3 regions of the Streptomyces sp. AgN23 genome follow, and region 2 is predicted to be linked to each of the others. Evidence: predicted binding sites of a transcription regulator. Region 2 holds the regulator's gene; each other region holds the start of a gene.

Region 1 (4,782 bases), 2.6 Mb from region 2:
CTCCTGCTTGGCCACCCGGTGCCAGCCCATGGTGCGCAGGAACGCGTCGGTCTCCACCTGGCCGGAACCGAACATCTCCGACAGCCGCCCGGCCGTCATATGGCGGCGGACATCCATCTCCCAGAAGCGGTCCTGGGCCTGGACGAACCCCTGGGCCCGGAAGAGGTCCTCGGAGGTACCGGCGTAGATCTGAGGTATCCCATAGCCGTCACGTTTGACCTGAACGGGGCCGGACAACCCCTTCAGCTGCAGCGATCCCGTGGTCTCCGGGAATGAGGCACGAACTGTACTGATGCTCCAGTACGCGCCGTAGCCGACGCCCCCGACGAGCAGCAGCACGACTGCGATCACGATCAGGCGGAGACGTCGGCTCTTCTTCTTTTTGGGAGAAGAGCCGGTTGTGTTGGCGGGCATCGCTGTCCTTCGAGGGGCAGGGTGAACCTGGAGTGCTGGAGCAACCATAGGCGCAGCGCTGTCGCCGCCCCTACGCGGAGTCATGACTGACGCATTGCACCGGCCACCGGGCGGGCTCGTACACCTCGGCGAAGGCTCCTCGTGGGAGGCTCGCGTCAAGATCCCGTAAAATGTTAGGTAAGGCAATGAAGTTCCGGTCGGAGGGGACCTGTTCGCAGCGTCCCCTCCGCTCCCGTGAGAAAGGGTCGGCCCCTGACTGTTCACCACCTCAATGAACTGCTGTTGATCTGCTCGCTCGTCCTGCTTTTCGCGGTGGTGGCCGTAAGGATCTCCTCGCGCAGCGGGCTGCCCACGCTGCTGATCTATCTCGGGATCGGCGTCGCCATCGGCACGGACGGGATCGGCGTCACCTTCAACGACGTCGAGCTGACGCAGGTCCTCGGCTACGCCGCGCTGGTCGTCATCCTGGCCGAAGGCGGTCTGGGCACGAAGTGGAGCGAGATCAAACCCGCCCTGCCGGCGGCCGCCGTCCTGTCCACCCTGGGTGTCGCGGTGAGCGTGGGGCTCACCGCGACCGCAGGGCACTATGTGGTGGGACTGGACTGGCGGCAGGCGCTGATCATCGGCGCGGTGGTGTCGTCCACGGACGCGGCGGCGGTCTTCTCGGTACTGCGCACGGTGCCACTGCCCAAGCGGCTCACGGGCGTCCTGGAGGCCGAGTCGGGCTTCAACGACGCCCCCGTGGTGATCCTGGTGGTCGCCGTCTCCAGCCAGGGCCCCATGGAGTCCTGGTACGCCCTGATCGGCACGATCGCCCTGGAGCTGGCGATCGGCGCGGTGATCGGCCTCGCGATCGGCTGGCTGGGCGCGTACGGCCTGCGGCATGTGGCGCTGCCCGCCTCGGGTCTGTACCCGATCGCGGTGATCGCCATCGCGGTGACCGCCTACGCGGGCGGTGCGCTGGCGCACGGGTCCGGCTTCCTCGCCGTCTACCTCGCCGCCCTCCTCCTGGGCAACGCACGGCTGCCGCACTGGCCGGCGACGCGCGGCTTCGCCGAGGGGCTGGGCTGGCTCGCCCAGATCGGGATGTTCGTCCTGCTGGGACTGCTGGTCACCCCGCATGAGCTGGGCGATGACGTCCTGCCCGCCCTCGCGGTCGGGCTGGTGCTGACCGTGGTGGCCCGGCCGGTGTCGGTCCTGGTCAGCACGGCGCCGTTCCCGCTGCCCTGGCGGGAGAAGGCACTGCTGTCCTGGGCCGGGCTGCGCGGGGCGGTGCCGATCGTCCTGGCAACCATCCCGGTGGTCAGCGATGTGCCCGGCAGCAGCCGGATCTTCAACATCGTCTTCGTGCTGGTGATCGTCTACACCCTGATCCAGGGGCCGACGCTGCCCTGGCTCGCCACCCGGCTGCGGCTCGAGGAACCCGAGCCGGCCGACCTGGGCATCGAATCGGCGCCCCTGGAGCGGCTGCGCGGCCATCTGCTGTCGGTGTCGATCCCCCAGTCGTCCAAGATGCACGGCGTCGAGGTAGGCGAGCTGCGGCTGCCCACAGGGGCCGCGGTCACCCTGGTGGTCCGGGGCGGGACCAGCTTCGTACCACTGCCCTCGACGATGCTGCGCCGCGGCGACGAGCTGCTGGTGGTGGCCACGGACCCGGTGCGCGACGCGGCGGAGCGGCGGCTGCGGGCAGTGGGCCAAGGCGGCAAGCTGGCGGGCTGGCTGGGCACGGGAGCGGGCTGAGGGGGCGGGAGCGGGGGCCCGCGAAAGCCCGCGAAGGCTTCGGGCCAAGAGCCGGGAGGGGCCTCTGACGGTGGCTTCGATCACCGTCTATCCCGTCCCAGTGGACTGACGCGCAGGAATACTGCACTATGGAGCGTCGTTAGCACTCATTGAGTGAGAGTGCCAGGAGGAAGAACGTGCCGACCTACCAGTACCAGTGCACCGAGTGTGGCGAGGGCCTCGAGGCGGTGCAGAAGTTCACCGACGACGCGCTCACCGAGTGCCCCAACTGCAAGGGACGCCTGAAGAAGGTGTTCTCCGCCGTCGGCATCGTGTTCAAGGGCTCCGGGTTCTACCGGAACGACAGCCGCTCCTCGTCCAGCAGCACGAGCGGCGGTTCCAGCAAGCCGGCGGCGAAGAGCGAGAGCTCCGACTCGTCGTCTTCCTCGTCTTCGTCCTCGGACTCTTCTTCCTCATCCTCCTCCTCGACGTCTTCGTCGTCGGCGTCTTCGTCGCCGTCCTCGGCGTCCTCCTCGTCTTCGTCGTCCTCGTCGTCGAGTTCGGCCGCCTGACCCGGCCACCCGTCTTCGGCTTCATCGGCACCCCGCCGCCTCCACCGGGAGGAGGCGGGGTGCCGTTCGCGCGGACGCGGGTGGCTAGGGTGATCGCATGGTCGAGACCAGCAGGCAAGCAGACATAGGGGTCATCGGGGGATCGGGGTTCTACACGTTCCTCGACGACGTGACCGAGATCACTGTGGAGACTCCCTATGGGGCGCCGAGCGACTCGCTCGTTCTCGGCGACATCGAGGGGCGACGGGTCGCCTTCCTCCCGCGGCACGGCCGCGAGCACCACCTGCCGCCGCACCGCATCAACTACCGCGCCAACCTCTGGGCCCTGCGCTCGCTCGGGGTGCGGCAGGTCTTCGGCCCGTGCGCGGTGGGCGGGCTGCAGCCGGAGTACGGACCCGGCACGCTGCTCGTCCCCGACCAGCTGGTGGACCGCACGAAGGCGCGTACGCAGACCTACTTCGACGGCGAGCCGCTGCCGGACGGCCGGATTCCGAACGTCGTGCACACCACCTTCGCCGACCCGTACTGCCCGGTGGGGCGGAACGCGGCCGTGGCCGCGGCGCGCGGACGCGGCTGGGAGCCGGTGGACGGCGGGACGATGTGCGTGATCGAGGGGCCGCGCTTCTCCACCCGGGCCGAATCGCGCTGGCATGCGGCGCAGGGCTGGTCCGTTGTCGGCATGACGGGCCACCCGGAGGCGGTGCTCGCCCGTGAACTGGGGCTCTGCTACACGTCGTTGACTCTGGTCACCGACCTGGACGCGGGGGTGGAGACGGGTGAGGGCGTCACCCACACCGAGGTGCTGAAGGTCTTCGGGGAGAACGTGGGCCGACTGCGTGAGGTGCTCTTCGACGCGGTGGGCAAGCTGCCGGAAAGCTCCGCACGGGACTGCCTGTGCACCCACGCCCACGACGGCTGGGACCTGGGGATCGAGCTTCCGTAGGGACGGTGCGGCAGGGCGCGGGGAGGCCACCGGGAAGGCGCGGGGAGGCCACGGGGAGGGCACGCCGGGGCGGATATCGCTGGCCCGGGTGACCGAGTTGTCCACAGCCCGGTGACCGTCCACAGGCCCGAGCGGGATCGGGTGGGGGCGGGCATGGTGAGGGGGCCAGAAGCACCCGGTCCCTCACGGCAGGCGGTGACGTGCCATGTCCCATCCGTCCCCCACCCCCACCCTCGCGTTACCCCGCTCCGCTCCCCCGGCCCGCGCGGTGCCACGCTTCGATCCGGTGCGCACCGAGCGCACCGGCGGATTCCGGCTGCGGCGGGCCGTGCGGCGGCGGCGCCGTGCGATGGCGGCCGGGCTGGCGCTGACGGCCGCGGCACTCGCGGCCGCGGCACCCCCGGCCGGGGCCACACGGACACCGAGTCCTCGCGGGCGCCCGCTCCGGCGGGCGAGGAGCGGCGAGACGGCCCACGCCCTGCGATGGTGTCGGCGCCAGTCCGGATCGCCGACGCGGCGACGGTGCGGCTGCTGCACCCCGGTGACCGGGTGGATGTGCTGGCCACCCCGCTCCCGGACGCCACACGGACCGGTTCGTCCGGCACCACGGCACGGGTAGTCGCACGTGGGGTCCGGGTGGCCGATGTGCCGGGCTCCCGGAGCGGCCGCTCGGCGGACGGTGGAGCCGACGGCGGCGCGCCGGAGGCCGGGGCGGAGGCGAGCGGCGACGGCACGGGGAACGGTGACAGCGCTCTGGACGGCGGCGCGGTGAACGGTGACGGTGTGCTGGACGGCGGCGGGGCGCTGGTGGTGCTCACGGTGCCGCGCGCGGACACCACCGCGCTGGCCGGGGCCGCGGCCGGCTCCCGACTGGCGGTGACGCTATGCCACTGCTGACTCCCCCGACTCCCCTGATGCCCCTCTCACCTGCGGGTGTAGGTTGCGGAACCGTCCGCTCCAGCACCGACGCGGCAAGAGAGAGGCAGTGGGTTGAGCCAGGAGAAGGTAACCGAGGAGAAGAAGAGCGTCATGGAAGGGTTCAAAGCCTTCCTGATGCGCGGCAATGTGATCGATCTGGCCGTCGCGGTCGTCATCGGAGCCGCCTTCACCGCCGTCGTGAACTCGATAGTGAAG
Region 2 (4,782 bases):
CGGCCTGGGCGAAGGCGTCGAGGACGGCACGGGTCGGACAGCCGAAGGTGAACGAGACGACCGGAACCGGATTGTCGAGGAGCACGGCGAGCTTCGCGTCGTACGCGTCGTCCGTGCCCGCGTCCGGGTCGCCCAGCGGAGTCTCGTACCAGGCCGCCTCGCCCGTGAGCCGCGCCCGGTAGGCCCCGACGGCGGCCGTGTCGGCGTTGGACGGCTGCGGCATGAACAGATTGACACCGAAGTGCCGTCCGGTCAGCCCTCGCAGCTGTTTGATCTCCTCATACATCGCTTCCGGCGTCTTGTAGCCGGCAGCGAGGAAACCGAGACCACCGGCCTCGGAGACAGTGGCGGCGAGCTGCGGGCAGGAGGCTCCACCCGCCATCGGCGCCTGCACGATCGGGTACCGGTAGAGATCGGTCAGCGCGGAGGACATGGCCACATCGTGCCATGCCCTCCACACGGGCTCACCACCGGATCAGCGGTGCTGCGGGCGTCGGCGGCGCTACCGGCCGTACCCCCGGCCGGAGCGCCTACCGCCCGTTGAACGCGTCCTTCAGCCGCGAGAACAGCCCCTGCTGCCCCGGCTTACCGCACTCCCCCGGGGGACAACCCCCGTACCCCCGGCCGGAGCGCCTACCGCCCGTTGAACGCGTCCTTCAACCGCGAGAACAGCCCCTGCTGCCCCGGCTTGAATTCGCCGACCGGGCGCTCCTCGCCGCGCAGCTTGGACAGCCGCCGCAGCAGCTCCTCCTGCTCCGGGTCGAGCTTGGTCGGGGTGGTCACCTCGACATGCACGATCAGGTCGCCCCGGCCGCCGCCCCGAAGATGGGTGATGCCGCGCTGGTGCAGCGGGATCGACTGGCCGGACTGGGTGCCGGGCCGGATGTCGACCTCCTCCAGGCCGTCCAGCGTCTCCAGCGGCACCTTGGTGCCCAGCGACGCCGCCGTCATCGGGATGGTCACCGTGCAGTGCATATCGTCGCCGCGCCGCTGGAAGACCGGGTGCGGGACCTCGTGGATCTCCACATACAGGTCGCCCGCCGGGCCGCCGCCCGGTCCGACCTCGCCCTCACCGGCCAGCTGGATCCTGGTGCCGTTGTCCACACCGGCGGGGATCTTCACGGTCAGGGTGCGCCGCGAGCGGATCCGGCCGTCGCCCGCGCACTCCGGGCACGGGGTGGGCACCACGGTGCCGAAGCCCTGGCACTGGGGGCACGGCCGCGAGGTCATGACCTGACCCAGGAAGGACCGCGTCACCTGGGAGACCTCACCGCGGCCACGGCACATGTCACAGGTCTGCGCCGAGGTGCCCGGCGCCGCGCCCTCGCCGCTGCACGTGGTGCAGACGACCGCGGTGTCGACCTGGATGTCCTTGGTGGTCCCGAACGCGGCCTCGTTGAGCTCCACGTCCAGACGGATCATCGCGTCCTGACCGCGCCGGGTCCTGGAGCGCGGACCGCGCTGCGAGGCGGTGCCGAAGAACGCGTCCATGATGTCGGAGAAGTTGCCGAAGCCCCCGCCGAAGCCTCCGGCGCCACCGCCGCCGGCCCCGGACATCGGGTCCCCGCCCAGGTCGTAGACCTGCTTCTTCTGTGGGTCCGACAAGACCTCGTAAGCGGCGTTGATCTCCTTGAACCGCTCCTGGGTCTTCGGATCCGGGTTCACATCCGGATGCAGCTCGCGTGCGAGCCGGCGGAATGCCTTCTTGATCTGGTCCTGCGAGGCATCACGCGGCACGCCCAGGACTGCGTAGTAGTCCGTCGCCACTTACGACTCCGCCAGGATCTGTCCGACGTAACGTGCCACTGCGCGTACCGCTCCCATCGTTCCGGGGTAGTCCATGCGGGTCGGTCCGACCACGCCGAGTTTGGCGACCGCCTCGTCGCCGGAACCGTAGCCGACCGCGACGACCGAGGTGGCGTTGAGCCCCTCGTGAGCATTCTCATGCCCGATCCGCACGGTCATACCCGAGTCCTTGGCCTCGCCCAGCAACTTGAGGAGGACGACATGCTCCTCGAGTGCCTCCAGGACGGGCCGGATCGTCAGGGGGAAATCATGCACGAAACGCGTGAGGTTCGCGGTGCCGCCGATCATCAGCCGCTCCTCGGTCTCCTCCACCAGCGTCTCGAGCAAGGTCGACAACACGATCGAGACGGTCCCCCGGTCCTCCTGTTCGAAGGACTCCGGAAGATCCTGCACCAACTGCGGCACATCCGCGAAACGCCGACCCACGACCCGGCTGTTGAGCCGGGCGCGCAGATCGGCCAGCGAGTCCTCGGTGATCGGAGTGGGGCAGTCCACCATGCGCTGCTCCACCCGGCCGGTGTCCGTGATCAGCACCAGCATCACCCGGGCCGTGGCCAGCGGCAGCAGCTCCACATGGCGCACCGTCGAGCGGGTCAGCGACGGATACTGCACCACCGCCACCTGCCGGGTCAGCTGCGCCAGCAGCCGGACCGTACGGCCCACCACGTCATCGAGGTCGACCGCGCCGTCCAGGAAGTTCTGAATGGCCCGCCGCTCCGGGCTGGACAGCGGCTTCACTCCGGCCAGCTTGTCCACGAAGAGGCGATAGCCCTTGTCGGTGGGGATCCGCCCGGCGCTCGTATGCGGCTGGGCGATGAACCCCTCGTCCTCCAGAGCGGCCATGTCGTTACGCACCGTGGCCGGGGAGACCCCCAGCCGGTGCCGCTCGGTGAGCGCCTTGGAGCCGACCGGCTCCTCCGTCCCCACATAGTCCTGGACAATGGCACGCAGCACCTCGAGTCTGCGTTCGCTGAGCACCCCGCGCACCTCCAGTCCAGCGGTCTCATCAGATCGTCCGCCCTGGCACTCACCGGGCACGAGTGCCAGAACCCCTCCGCCAGTGTACGGCGGGGTGCGGTGGCATGGGCAAGAGCCGCCGCTGGCAGCAACTCTCCCCCATCCCCGTTGAGCTAGCGTCGCGGTATGGAGACGTGTTGGGAAGAGGCAGGCTGGGAGCGGCTCGCGCCCGGTGTGGCCCGCCGTCGGTTGCCGGAGTGGGACGAGACGGTCGGCGTGGTCGTCGGCCGGACCGACATCCTCGTCGTGGACACCGGCGCGACCCTGCGCGCCGGGGCCGAGCTGCGCGCCCTGATCACCCGGCTGACCGGCCGCCGCCCCACCCGGATCGCGCTCACCCATCCGCACTTCGACCACGTCCTGGGCTCGGCCGCCTTCGCGGGCTGCCAGGTGTACGGGGCCATGGGCATGGACGAGCTGCTGCGCCGTGAGCGGGAGACACTGCGCGAGGACGCGATCCGCCACGGGGTGGAACAAAACGCCGCCACCGAGGCCGTGGACCATCTGGTCGGCCCGCACCACCTGGTCTCCGGCGAGCTCACCTTGGACCTGGGCGACCGGCAGGTGCTGCTGGCCAATGTGGGGCCCGGCCACACCGCCCATGACCTGGCCGTTCTGGTGCCCGGCCGGCCCGAGGTGGTCTTCTGCGGCGATCTGGTGGAGGAGTCCGGCACGCCGCAGGCCGGGCCCGACGCGATCCCCGGCCGCTGGCCCGCCGCCCTCGACCGGCTGCTCGCCCTCGGCGGCCCGGACGCGCGGTATGTCCCGGGGCACGGCTCGGTCGTGGACGCCGGGTTCGTCCGGGCCCAACGTGACGAATTGGCGGCCCGCTTCGGCGTGTCCCTCTAGGTGTCCGCCCAGCCGCCCAACTAGGCGTCCACCTAGTTGTCCGCACCGCAGGAGCGGGGGGTCGTCGCGCGCTATCGTCATCCGGATGCGACAGTACGACCCGGACCTGACCCCGCCCTGGAAGCGGCAGCGGCCCGCCCCCGAGGTCCCCGCCGAACCGGACCTCGTCGTGGAGGAGGTCACCACCGGCTTCTGCGGCGCCGTGATCCGCTGTGAGAAGACGGCCCAGGGCCCCACGGTCACTCTGGAGGACCGCTTCGGCAAACATCGCGTCTTCCCCATGGAGCCGCGCGGTTTTCTGCTCGAGGGGCGTGTCGTCACCCTCGTACGCCCGCGCGCGGCGGCCCCCAGTGCGCCCCAGCGCACGGCCTCGGGGTCGATCGCCGTTCCGGGAGCGCGCGCGAGGGTCGCCCGTGCGGGGCGCGTCTACGTCGAGGGGCGCCATGACGCGGAGCTGGTGGAGCGGGTCTGGGGCGACGATCTGCGCATCGAAGGCGTCGTCGTGGAGTACCTGGAGGGCGTCGACGACCTGCCCGCCATCGTCGACGACTTCTCCCCCGGCCCGGACGCCCGGCTCGGCGTCCTCGTCGACCATCTGGTGACGGGCTCCAAGGAGTCCCGTATCGCCGGGCAGGTCACCGGCGAGCATGTGCTGGTCCTCGGCCACCCCTATATCGACATCTGGGAGGCCGTGAAGCCGTCCTCCGTCGGCATCCGGGCCTGGCCGACAGTGCCGCACGGCCAGGACTGGAAGAAGGGCGTCTGCCGCGCCCTGGGCTGGCCGGAGAACACCGGGGCCGCCTGGCAGCGGATCCTGTCCTCGGTCCACTCCTACAAGGACCTCCAGCCGGAGCTCCTGGGCCGGGTGGAGGAATTGATCGACTTCGTGACGGCCCCGCAGGGCTGACGGCCCCCGTCCCCACAGGGCTGACGGCTCCCGTCCCCACAGGGCTGACGGTCCCGTCTCAGTCCACCAGGTCCCGCACCACCGCGTCCGCCAGCAGCCGCCCGCGCAGCGTGAGCACGGCCCGCCCCCGTCCGTACGGCTCCGGGTCCAGCAGACCGTCCTCCAGCGCCCCGGCCGCGGCCACGGCCCCGGCCGGGCGCAGC
Region 3 (4,782 bases), 2.4 Mb from region 2:
TCGCCGCGGTCGAAACGCGGCTCAGGGACCGCACCCACCCGGTCGATCTGCTCGTCAACAACGCCGGTTTCGGCAACCGCGACCGCTATCTGGAGGTGCCGATCACCGATGAGCTGCGGATGCTGAAGCTGCACTGCGAGGCGGTGCTACGGCTGACCAGCGCGGGCGCCGAAACCATGCGCGGCCGCGGCCGCGGCGGGGTGATCAACGTGGCGTCGGTCGCGGCCTTCTTCCCGCGCGGAACGTACGGGGCGAGCAAGGCGTGGGTCGTGCAGTTCACCCAGGGCGCGGCCAAGGACCTGGCGGGCGCGGGCGTACGGCTGATGGCGCTGTGCCCGGGGTTCGTCCGTACGGAGTTCCACGCGCGAGCGGGAATCAAGCAGGACAGCGTCCCGAGCTGGATGTGGCTGGACGCGGACCGGCTGGTCACGGCGGCCCTGAAGGATTTCGCCCGGGGCAAGTCCCTGTCCATCCCGGACCCGCGCTACAAGGCGATGTCAAGCCTGGCCAAGCTGGCCCCACGCTCGGCCCTCTCCACCCTCTCCTCCAAGGTCGGGCGCCCGCCGGCGAAGGCGTAGCCCGGGCCCCCGGGGGCCAATACCGAGTGCGGGCCGTGGGCGCCTCCGGCGGACAGCCCCCACCCCGCCCCTTCCCGCAGCATCAATATGCGGCTCCGCCGCGTGGGGAGGCTCCGCCCCCTCGCCCCCGCCGGGGGTCCGCCCCGGACCCCGCTCCTCAAACGCCGGAGGGGCTGAATTCGCACAACGAAGGCGCGGCCGCCCCCAGGGCGGCCGCGCCTTCGCACAGCAAGCAGCTGCGTGCAAAACGCCGGGGCGTCAGTGCGCGTGACCGTGGCCGTGGCCCCCGGCCTCAGCCTCTTCCTCGGCCGGCTTCTCGACCACCAGCGTCTCGGTGGTGAGCAGCAGCGAGGCGATCGACGCCGCGTTCTCCAGCGCGGAGCGGGTGACCTTGACCGGGTCGATGACGCCGGCCTTCACCAGGTCGCCGTACTCCTCGGTGGCCGCGTTGTAGCCGTGGCCCTTCTCGAGCTCGGCGACCTTCGAGGTGATGACGTAGCCCTCGAGACCGGCGTTCTCGGCGATCCAGCGCAGCGGCTCGACCGCGGCACGGCGGACCACCGCGACACCGGTGGCCTCGTCGCCCTCCAGGCCCAGGCTGTTCTCCAGCACCTTCGCGGCGTGGACCAGCGCGGAGCCACCACCGGAGACGATGCCCTCCTCGACCGCGGCGCGGGTCGCGGAGATGGCGTCCTCCAGACGGTGCTTCTTCTCCTTGAGCTCGACCTCGGTGGCCGCGCCCACGCGGATCACGCACACGCCGCCGGCCAGCTTCGCGAGCCGCTCCTGCAGCTTCTCGCGGTCCCAGTCGGAGTCCGTGGCCTCGATCTCGGCCTTGATCTGGTTGACGCGGCCGGTGACCTCGTCGCTCTTGCCGCCACCGTCGACGATCGTGGTGTCGTCCTTGGTGACGGTCACGCGGCGGGCGGTGCCCAGCACGTCCAGACCGACCTGGTCCAGCTTGAGGCCGACCTCTTCGGCGATGACGGTGCCGCCCGTAAGGGTGGCGATGTCGCCGAGCATGGCCTTACGGCGGTCACCGAAGCCCGGGGCCTTCACCGCGACGGCGTTGAAGGTGCCGCGGATCTTGTTGACGACGAGGGTCGAGAGGGCCTCGCCCTCCACGTCCTCGGCGATGATCAGCAGCGGCTTGCTGGCGTTGGCCTGGATGATCTTCTCCAGGAGCGGCAGCAGGTCCTGGATCGAGGCGATCTTGCCCTGGTGGATCAGGATGTACGGGTCCTCGAGGACGGCCTCCATCCGCTCCTGGTCGGTGACCATGTACGGCGAGAGGTAGCCCTTGTCGAAGGCCATGCCCTCGGTGAAGTCGAGCTCCAGACCGAAGGTGTTGGACTCCTCGACGGTGATGACACCGTCCTTGCCGACCTTGTCCATCGCCTCGGCGATCAGCTCGCCGACCTGCTTGTCCTGCGCGGACAGCGCGGCCACGGCGGCGATGTCGGACTTCTCGTCGATCGGGCGGGCGGTGGCCAGCAGGTCGTCCGAGACGGCCTTGACCGCCGCGTCGATGCCCTTCTTGAGGGCGGCCGGGGAGGCGCCCGCGGCCACGTTCTTCAGGCCCTCGCGGACCAGGGCCTGGGCCAGCACGGTCGCGGTGGTGGTGCCGTCACCCGCGATGTCGTTGGTCTTGGTCGCCACCTCCTTGACGAGCTGGGCGCCCAGGTTCTCGTACGGGTCCTCGATTTCGACCTCGCGGGCGATCGTGACACCGTCGTTGGTGATGGTCGGAGCACCGAACTTCTTGTCGATGACGACGTTGCGACCACGGGGGCCGATCGTCACCTTGACGGTGTCCGCAAGCTTGTTGACGCCGCGTTCGAGGGCGCGACGGGCGTCCTCGTCGAACTTCAGGATCTTCGCCATGAGTTGCGTATGTCCTCTCAAACGAACCGCGCCCCGACCCCGGTTTCAGACGCGGGCACCGGGGCACGGCTCATAGGCAAAACTTCGGTGATTACTTCTCGACGATCGCGAGGACGTCGCGAGCCGAGAGGACGAGGTACTCCTCGCCGCTGTACTTCACCTCGGTACCGCCGTACTTGCTGTAGAGCACGACGTCACCGACGGAGACGTCGAGCGGAAGGCGCTTGCCGTCCTCGAAGCGGCCCGGGCCCACGGCCAGGACGACGCCCTCCTGGGGCTTTTCCTTGGCGGTGTCCGGAATGACCAGGCCTGAGGCCGTGGTCTGCTCGGCGTCGAGCGGCTGGACCACAATGCGGTCCTCGAGCGGCTTGATGGCAACCTTGGAGCTGGTGGTCGTCACGATCCGACCTCCCCCTTCGGAGATCTCACGGGGTCAACTGTCTGAGGTGGCGACCAGGTGGATCCGTCGTCGCGGGTGCCGGACCTGCCCGTCGCTGTATCCCTTGGCACTCATCGGTCCCGAGTGCCAGCCTCGACATTATGACGCGGTTAGCACTCAGTCAACTAGAGTGCCAAGCGACGTGGTGGCGGACCGCTGTGCGGCACCTCGTCGGCGCCCCCTCCCGGCCCTGTGTCCGCCACGAGAACGTCGCGCTCCGGCCCGCGGCGCCTCCCGGCCCGGCCGGGTCCCCGACGCCTCCGGGACCGGAGCGCGGCGCCGTCAGATGTAGTCCTCCAACCGGGCCACCGTGAACCCCTGCGCCTGGATCTCCCGCAGCAGAGAAGTGATCATGTCGGTCATCGTCGCGCCCTTCGACAGGTCCGGGCCGCGGAAGTGGGCGAGGATGATGTCCCCGGGCCGGAGCCCGTCGCCCGAGCGGTACGCCAGCCCATCGGGCTCCATCTCGGCGCGCCACAGCACCACCTTCCGCAGTCCGCACTCCGCCGCCGCCCGCAGCGTGGTCCTGTCGTACTCCCCGTAGGGCGGGCGGAAGAGGCGGGGTTCGAGGCCGAGGCTGCGGTGGAGGACGTCCTGCTGGCCGCAGATCTCGTGGAGCTGGGTGTCATAGTCCTGGCCCGCGAGCTTGGGGTGGGTGAGGGTGTGGTTGCCGATCCGGTTGCCGAGTTCACGCAGTCGGCCGAAGTAGTCGTAGTGGTCGCCGATCACCTCGTCCTCCAGGAACTGCGTGAACGGCAGGCCGAGGTCCCGCGCCTGGTCGACGAAGGCCGGGTCCTTCTCGATCCCGTCGTCGAGCGTGAGGAAAACCACCCGATCGGTGGTGGCCACCCGGCGGATGACCGTCGGCAGCCCGGGTGTCGGCGGCCAGATCGCCGCGGGCGGCGGCTTGACGGCGGGCGGGCGCGGCGGCGGGGCCAGCGGCCGGTCGAGCCCCCAGCGGCGGTACGCACCGGGGAACGCCGCCGGGGCCGAGGGCGGCGAGCCGTCCTCGTGCCCGCTCCCGGACGTCGGCGCGCCGGATGTCCCGGACGGGGCGTGCGGGGCGGCGGAGGCCGACGACGGCGGATCGGCCGCCTTCCCCGCCCCGCTGTGCGGCCTCGGCGAACCGAGCGCCCCACAGCCGGTGAGCGCGACCGCCGCGGTGAGGACCAGAAACCTCGAAAGACCAGCTTTGATCATCATCACAGAAGTGATCTTCAGCTCCGCGGCGCGGACCCGCGCGCCGAGCGGGGTGCGAATGCCCCCCTGGGAGCGGGGAGAATGGGCCATGTGGACGTTGACGCCTTCGACTCACTGCTCGGCGACGAGGGGCAGGCGCTGCTCTCCGGACTCCGCGACTACGACCCGGCGAAGGAGCTCGCCACCGCGACGCGGCTGCGCCGGGACCATCCCCCGGCGCTGGTCTCGGCGGCCCTGACCCAGGCCACGCTGCGGCAGCGCGCGGTGGCCAAATTCGGCTCCGAGGACGCGCACCGCATGTACTTCACGCCGAACGGCGTGGAGCAGTCCACCCGCACCTCCGTCGCCGCGTACCGCGCCGCCCGCCTCGCGGAGTTCGGCGTCCGCCGCACGGCCGATCTGTGCTGCGGCATCGGCGGCGACGCGATCGCGCTCGCCCGCACCGGGATCTCCGTCCTCGCCGTCGATCGCGACCCGCTGACCTGCGCCGTCGCCCGCGCCAACGCCCAGGCGCTCGGCCTGGCCGAGCTCATCGAGATCCGCTGCGCCGATGTCACCGACATCGACACCCGGTCCTTCGACGCGGTCTTCGTCGACCCGGCCCGGCGCGGCGGCCGGGGCCGCGTCTTCGACCCCGAGGCGTACTCCCCGCCCCTCTCCTGGGCCATCGAGGCCGCCCGC

Evidence for each region. Region 2 encodes HrcA, which represses chaperone genes, less so after heat shock. Its sites were predicted from a motif close to TTNGCACTCNGNNNNNCNGAGTGCNAA; they were not measured.
Region 1: a site for HrcA is predicted at 2,294-2,320, ahead of AS97_RS27785 (FmdB family zinc ribbon protein). Genes of this name have one in related genera too.
Region 3: a site for HrcA is predicted at 3,012-3,038, ahead of groES (co-chaperone GroES). Genes of this name have one in related genera too.

Annotation. Positions count from the first base shown of each region.
Region 1 covers NZ_CP007153.1:6,382,047-6,386,828, reverse strand. The annotation lists gene AS97_RS27795 (penicillin acylase family protein) at 1-414, opposite strand, end outside; gene AS97_RS27790 (potassium/proton antiporter) at 649-2,154, shown strand; gene AS97_RS27785 (FmdB family zinc ribbon protein) at 2,331-2,705, shown strand; gene AS97_RS27780 (S-methyl-5'-thioadenosine phosphorylase) at 2,803-3,648, shown strand; gene AS97_RS49060 (hypothetical protein) at 4,132-4,545, shown strand; gene mscL (large conductance mechanosensitive channel protein MscL) at 4,678-4,782, shown strand, end outside.
Region 2 covers NZ_CP007153.1:3,823,747-3,828,528, forward strand. The annotation lists gene AS97_RS16900 (nitronate monooxygenase) at 1-433, opposite strand, end outside; gene dnaJ (molecular chaperone DnaJ) at 634-1,767, opposite strand; gene hrcA (heat-inducible transcriptional repressor HrcA) at 1,768-2,784, opposite strand; gene AS97_RS16915 (MBL fold metallo-hydrolase) at 2,950-3,672, shown strand; gene AS97_RS16920 (DUF3097 domain-containing protein) at 3,758-4,579, shown strand; gene hemW (radical SAM family heme chaperone HemW) at 4,638-4,782, opposite strand, start outside.
Region 3 covers NZ_CP007153.1:6,192,702-6,197,483, reverse strand. The annotation lists gene AS97_RS26980 (SDR family oxidoreductase) at 1-578, shown strand, start outside; gene groL (chaperonin GroEL) at 837-2,462, opposite strand; gene groES (co-chaperone GroES) at 2,554-2,862, opposite strand; gene AS97_RS26965 (polysaccharide deacetylase family protein) at 3,184-4,191, opposite strand; gene AS97_RS26960 (class I SAM-dependent methyltransferase) at 4,183-4,782, shown strand, end outside.